Regions from separate parts of the Stenotrophomonas sp. LM091 genome, predicted to be linked through region 2. Evidence: riboswitches for the same ligand, from Rfam matches in the RefSeq annotation. Region 2 holds a riboswitch; the other holds the start of a gene.

Region 1 (3,399 bases), 700 kb from region 2:
CGCCACTGCGCACCAGGTTGCCGACATCCACGTTGCGCAGGCCCATGCGCCCGGCCACCGGTGCGGTGATCCGGGTGTACTGCAGCTGCAGGCGCGCTTCATCCACGGCCGCCTGGTCGGTCTGGCGACGGCCCTGCAGCTGGCGCACCTTGCTCTGCTGATCACTCAGGTCCTGCGCGGAGACGAAGTGCTTGGTCTGCAGTTCGGTGAAGCGCTTGAGCTGGCTCTCGGCGTTGTCCAGCTCGGCCAGGTTCTGCTGCTGGGTGCCCAGCGCACGCGACAGCTGTACCTGGAACGGGCGCGGGTCGATCTCGGCCAGCAGCTCGCCGGCCTTGACGTGCTGGCCTTCGGAGAACGCCAGCCGCAGCAGTTCGCCATCCACGCGGCTGCGCAGGCTCACCGTATGCAGCGGGGTCACCGTGCCGAGCGCCTTCAGGCGCACCACCAGGTCTTCCTGCGTCGCAGTGGCCACGCGCACCGGGGTCGGCTGCGGGCCACCGGCGGGACTGGCGGCAGGCGCGGGCGAGAGCAGCTTCCATGCGGCGATCGCGGCCAGGCCGACGGCGGCAGCGATCAACAGCGGTTTGGCGAAACGACGGCGAGACGAGGCGGGCGTTGAAGCGGACATACGCATCCTGCGCACCCTCCACCGGAGCAGTGCGTCCATGGGGACCGGCCGAGTGCGGCAGGTCAACGGGGGAGAGGGTGTCTGGCGGGGCAGCGGGTGGAACACCGCCGCGTGGCTGGATGCCGTTCGATTGGAACGGGAGCGCCATGATACAGGGCCAGGCCGCTCAAGCTCCCGTGACCTTGGTCATGCCTGCGCGTGCGTCAATGCACCTCGTCGCGGTACACGAACTTCGGCATTTCCCATTTGAAGTGGATCGCCAGCAGGCGGAACAGGAAGCCGCCGCCCAGGCACCACAGCGTGGCCGCGTTGAGCGACACGCCGAGTTCCAGCAGGGTCAGGTAGGCCGCGCCGGTGAGCAGGGTGATCACGGCATACAGTTCTTTCTGGAAGATCAGCGGCACCTCGTTGCACAGCACGTCGCGCAGCACGCCACCGAACGCACCGGTCAGCATGCCGGCGATCAGGATGATCGGCACGGTGTGCCCGCCCTCGCGTGCGACCGCGCAGCCGATCAGGGTGAACGCGATCAGGCCCAGGCCATCGAGCACCAGGAAGGTGCGCCGGAAGTGGTGCATCCAGCGCGCCACCCAGGTCGCGATCAGCGCCGCGCAGATCGTGAAGCCCAGGTACTCCGGGTGCTTCACCCAGCCCAGCGGGTAATGCCCGAGCACGATGTCGCGCAGTGAGCCGCCGCCGAGCGCGGTGACGCAGGCGATGATGACCACGCCGAACAGGTCCATGCGGCGGCGGCCGGCCGACAGCGCGCCGGTCATGGCTTCGGCCGAGATGGCGATGAGGTAGATCAAGGAGAGCAGCATGGGGGTGGCTCCGGAAAGCACGTCAGGCGGGGACGGAAACGCACACGCATCACGCCAGCGCCGCTGCACTGTCATGAGGGTGGGATTCCGTTGCCGCTCCCGCTGTCCTTTTGCCTGAGAGTTCGGTGGCCAAGGCCACGTGCCCCTTCGGCGGGTCATTGAAGACCTCTCTCCAGATCGGCGTGTCGGATGCATGGTTGGTGGCGTATCGAGCCACCGGCCTGAGCGATTATGGGAGCCTGCGCCTTCGGCGGGCGCCAGCGCGGCGCCTCTCTCCTGCATCCGGGGCGGATTCTAGCAGCCGCCGGGCCCGCGCCGGGGGATAATCCCGGTATGCCCGCTGAACCCGCCCTCTGGTACCTGTACCTGCTTGAATGCCGCAACGGCAGCTATTACGCCGGCATCAGCAACGACGTGGAGGCGCGCTTCCAGGCCCACCTCGCCGGCAAAGGGGCCAAATACACCCGGGCCCACCCACCGGTGAGGGTGCTGGCGATGCGCGCCTACCCGGACCGGGCCGCGGCGTCGAAGGCCGAATGGCAGCTCAAGCGGCAACCGCGCGAGCGCAAGCTGGCGTGGTTGGCGCTGCCCGATCCCATGTAGCCCTGCGTACTGGTTGTTCGGGCCTTCGCCGGCGGCATACCATCGATCTCCGTTCGTTTATCCGCTTGCCCAAGCCCTGGAGTGCCATGTCCCGCGATCTGTCGTTGTACCCGGAAGATGAGAATGGCGATGTGCTCTGGAACATGTTGCAGGATGGCGACGACCTGTCGATTCCGCGCGAGGTGGATTTCGCGCTGATCTTCCCGACCCAGGACGTGGCCATCGCCTTCGCCGTGCACCTGCTCAAGAACGAGCAGAAGGTGTCCTTGGCCGCGTACGAGGGCAACGAGGAATACCCGTGGCAGGTGGTGGTGCATCCGCTGATGCTGCCGACCCACCAGAACATCTCGGGTTTCGAAGGGCTGCTCGCCAGCGAGGCGGTCTCCTACAGCGGCCAGGTTGATGGCTGGGGCTGTCTGTCGCAGGGCTGAGTGGCCCATCCGTGTGGCAGCCCGGCATGGCTGGCTGCCACCGTGGCCGCTCGACCACTCAGGGCGTCGGCGGCCGCTTCGGCCGGCGATCATCCTGCGCATCGCCGAAGATGATCCGCGCGCTGCGCTGGTAGCTCCAGTACGCCACTGCCCAGTTCAGCAGCACCACCACGCGGTTGCGGAAGCCGATCAGGAAGAACACGTGCGCGGCCAGCCAGAACCACCAGGCCAGCACGCCGGAAAGCTGCAGGCGGCCGAGGTGGACGATCGCGGCCATGCGACCGATGGTCGCCAGATTGCCGAAGTCCTGGTATTTGAACGGGCCCGGCACGGGCTTGCCGGACAGGCGCGCCTGGATCGTGGTCGCCACGTGCTTGCCCATCTGCTTGGCTGCCGGGGCAACGCCGGGTACCGGCTTGCCATCGGCCTGGGTCAATGCGGCCAGATCCCCGGCCACGAAGATCTCCGGGTGACCGTCCAAGGTGAGATCGGGCTGCACCGGCACGCGGCCGGCGCGATCCAGCGGAACCTCCAGCGTGCGCGCCAGCGGTGAGGCGGCGACACCGGCGGCCCAGACCACGGTGCGCGCTTCGACGAAGCGCTCGCCCAGCTGGAAGCCCTCGGCGTTGATGTCGCTCACCGGCGTACCGGTGAGCACTTCCACGCCCAGTTTCTCCAGCTGGCGGCGCGCCTTGAGCGAGAGCACCTCGGGGAAGGTGGACAGCACGCGCGGGCCGGCCTCGACCAGGCGCACCTTGGCCGAGGCGGGATCGATATGGCGGAACTCATTGCGCAGGGTATGCCTTGCGATCTCGGCCAGGGTGCCGGCCAGTTCCACCCCGGTGGGGCCGCCACCGACGACGGCGAAACTGAGCCAGGCGGCCTTGCGCGCGGGATCGGGCTCGGCCTCTGCGCG
Region 2 (3,399 bases):
CTGCTTCAGCGCGACGTCGAACAGGCGGTAGGTCTGCTGTGCAGCCATGCAATCACCCTGGGTTGCGGCGGACATGGGGTCCGCAGGGGAGCGTAGTGGCTGTCGTGATGCACGAACTGGCTGGCGAGCGAACAGGATACGCCGCGGCGAAGCGTAAGCAACCGCGCCACGCCTGCATTCTGTGCAGGCGGGGCGTGCGTGTGGCTCACTCGATCGGCGTGAGCAGGTCGCGGCGGCGTTCGCAGTGCCGCTCCCAGTACCAGAAGCTGCCGCCGATGGCGAAGAAGCCTGCGTAGCCCAGGGCCAGATGCAGCGGGTTGCTGCTGAGCATCGGGGAGACCACGCCGGCCACCACGGTGTTGATCATCAGCTGGATGAACATCTGCATGGACGAGGCCAGGCCGCGCTGATGCGGATACATGTCCAGCACGGCCAGCGCCAGGATCGGGAAGATCAGCGCCATGCCGACACCGCCAAGGAAGATCGGCATCACTGCCCACGGCAGCGCGATCTGCGGCACCGACACCACGTAACCGACGTTCAACAGCGCCGAGACCGCACACAGCCCGAACCCGATCGCGATCTGCCGCTGCGCGGTGAGCCGGCCCGCCATCCGACCGGACAGGAACGAGCCCATGGTCATGCCGCCGATGGTGGGGATGAACAACCACGCAAAGCCGCCCTCGCCCAGTTGCAGATGCTGCATCACGAACACCGGCGCGGACGCGATGTACAGGAAGATGCCGGAGAAGTTGAAGGCACCGGCCGCGGCCAGACGGAGCAGGCGCGGGTTGGAGCCCATGCGGGCATAGCTGCGCAGCAGCGCGCGCATCGACAGCGGCGTGCGGGCCTCGACCGGATGGGTTTCGGGCAGCCACTTGCCGGTGGCCAGCAGCAGCACCACGCCGAACAGCACCAGGAACCAGAAAATCAGCGGCCAGTCGCCGCCACCGAGCAGGATCCAACCGCCGATGATCGGCGCGATCGCCGGTGCGACGCCGAAGATCATCGAGACCTGGCTCATCAACCGCTGCGCGTCGGCACCGTGGTACAGATCGCGGATCACCGCACGGCCGACGATCACGCCCACGCCGGCGGTCACGCCCTGCAGGGCGCGGAACACCAGCAGCGTGGTCATGTCGCGCGACAGCGCGCAGCCGATCGAGGCACCGATGAACAGCACCAGCCCGCCGATGATCACCCGCTTGCGGCCGAACGCATCCGACAGCGGGCCGTGCGCCAGGCTCATCAGGCCATAGAACAGCAGGTAGACGCTGATGGTCTGCTGCACTGCGACCTGGTCCACCTGCATGCGGTCGCCCAACAGCAGGAAGGCCGGGAATATGGTGTCGATCGAGAACGGACCGAACATCGCCAGGCCTGCGAGCAGCAGGGCCAGACGGCGGGTCGAGGGTGAGGCGGGCGTCATGCGGGCTTCCGTCAGCGGCCATGCGCACTGCACGGCGGGCGCCTGGCCCGGAACGGGCGGCGCCAGATGAATACGAGGATCCAGTGATCATAGGCCTTTGCCGCCCCCGGCACCATGCCCGGGCGCGCTTTCCCGGCGCTGCGCGGCCCCGTATTCATGTGCCGGAAAGGCCCAGTGGCCGAAAGCGCTGGGCTATAATCGCCTGGCTACATGGTGGGAGAAGCGGCGCTTTGTTTTGAAGCACCCGCTGCCGAAGGCGCAACGCCCGTAATCGCTCAGGCCCGATACCACCCGTACCAAAACTCTGGAGAGACCGGCGAGTGCCGGCGCCGAAGGGGCACGAAGCACGCCGATGCGCGCTTCCAAACTCTCAGGCAAAAGGACAGAGGGGCACCCAGGAAGACCGCAAGGTCCGGTGGATCGCTGTCGCCCGCGACGCGCCCTGGCCCGGCCGCCTTCCGAACGTGCGTGCCCACTCTCCGAGATGCCAGCCATGTCCCAGAACACCCCTACCCTGCGCGAGCTTGAACACAGCCACGCGTTCGTCGAACGCCACATCGGCCCCAACGACGCCGAAATCGCGCAGATGCTCGACGTGGTCGGCCACACCTCGCTGGACGCGCTGACCGATGCGATCGTCCCGGCCGGGATCAAGTCGCCGGCCCCGCTGGCCCTGCCCGAGTCGCTGACCGAAGTGCAGGCACTGGCCAAGATCCGCGCCATCGCCGACAAGAACCAGGTGTTCCGCACCTTCATCGGCCAGGGCTACTACGGCACGCTCACCCCGAACGTCATCCTGCGCAATGTGCTGGAAAACCCGGCGTGGTACACCGCCTACACCCCGTACCAGGCCGAGATTTCGCAGGGCCGCATGGAAGCACTGATCAACTTCCAGACCCTGTGCGCGGACCTGACCGGCATGGAGATCGCCAACGCCTCGCTGCTGGATGAAGCCACCGCCGCCGCCGAAGCGATGACCCTGGCCAAGCGTTCGGCCAAGTCCAAGTCCGATACCTTCTTCGTGCACGACGCGGTGCACCCGCAGACGCTGGAACTGCTGCGCACCCGCGCCGAGCCGATGGGCATCGTGCTGCGCGTGGGCACCCCGGCCGAGGCGATGGAAGCCGAGGCCTACGGCGTGCTGCTGCAGTACCCGGACACCTTCGGCCATATCGGCGACTACAAGGCGCTGGCCGATGCCGTGCACGCCCGTGGCGGCCTGGTCGCGGTGGCCACCGATCTGCTTGCACTGACCCTGATCGCCGCCCCCGGCGAATGGGGCGCGGACATCGTGGTCGGCAACTCGCAGCGGTTCGGCGTGCCGTTCGGCTTCGGCGGCCCGCATGCCGCCTTCATGGCCTGCCGCGACGCGTACAAGCGCTCGATGCCGGGCCGCCTGATCGGTGTCTCGGTCGATGCGCAGGGCAATGCCGCCTACCGCCTGACCCTGCAGACCCGCGAGCAGCACATCCGCCGCGAGAAGGCCACCTCCAACATCTGCACCGCGCAGGTACTGCTGGCCGTGATGGCCTCGATGTATGCCGTGTACCACGGCCCGGAAGGCCTGACCCGCATCGCCCGCCGCACCCACCGCCTGGCCAGCATCCTGGCCGCCGCGCTGCGCGGCGCCGGCGTGAATGTCGGCGAGCATTTCTTCGACACCCTGCACGTCAAGGATGTCGACGCCAAGGCGATCCACGCCAAGGCCGCCGCGGCGCGCATCAACCTGCGTGCGATCGACAGCGACGCGGTTGGCATCAGCCTGGATGAAACCACCACCCGCGCCGACATCGTCGCGCTCGGCCAGCTGTTCGGTGCCACCGTCGATGTCGATGCCCTCGACGCCGCCACCGCCGATGCCCTGCCGGCCGGCCTGGTTCGCACCAGCGACTTCCTGACCCACCCGGTGTTCAACACCCACCACAGCGAACACGAACTGCTGCGTTACCTGCGTTCGCTGGCGGACAAGG

Evidence for each region. Region 2 has a riboswitch for glycine ahead of gcvP (aminomethyl-transferring glycine dehydrogenase). Riboswitches for the same ligand answer to the same signal wherever they lie in the genome.
Region 1: it holds a riboswitch for glycine, as region 2 does, so the genes downstream of both, BIZ42_RS07575 (trimeric intracellular cation channel family protein) here and gcvP (aminomethyl-transferring glycine dehydrogenase) in region 2, are expected to answer to the same signal.

Annotation. Positions count from the first base shown of each region.
Region 1 covers NZ_CP017483.1:1,721,896-1,725,294, reverse strand. The annotation lists gene BIZ42_RS07580 (MdtA/MuxA family multidrug efflux RND transporter periplasmic adaptor subunit) at 1-628, opposite strand, end outside; gene BIZ42_RS07575 (trimeric intracellular cation channel family protein) at 832-1,449, opposite strand; glycine riboswitch at 1,544-1,635, opposite strand; glycine riboswitch at 1,656-1,738, opposite strand; gene BIZ42_RS07570 (GIY-YIG nuclease family protein) at 1,783-2,052, shown strand; gene BIZ42_RS07565 (ribonuclease E inhibitor RraB) at 2,139-2,483, shown strand; gene BIZ42_RS07560 (NAD(P)/FAD-dependent oxidoreductase) at 2,542-3,399, opposite strand, start outside.
Region 2 covers NZ_CP017483.1:1,024,608-1,028,006, forward strand. The annotation lists gene BIZ42_RS19965 (siderophore-interacting protein) at 1-48, opposite strand, end outside; gene BIZ42_RS04600 (multidrug effflux MFS transporter) at 206-1,429, opposite strand; glycine riboswitch at 1,724-1,825, shown strand; gene gcvP (aminomethyl-transferring glycine dehydrogenase) at 1,914-3,399, shown strand, end outside.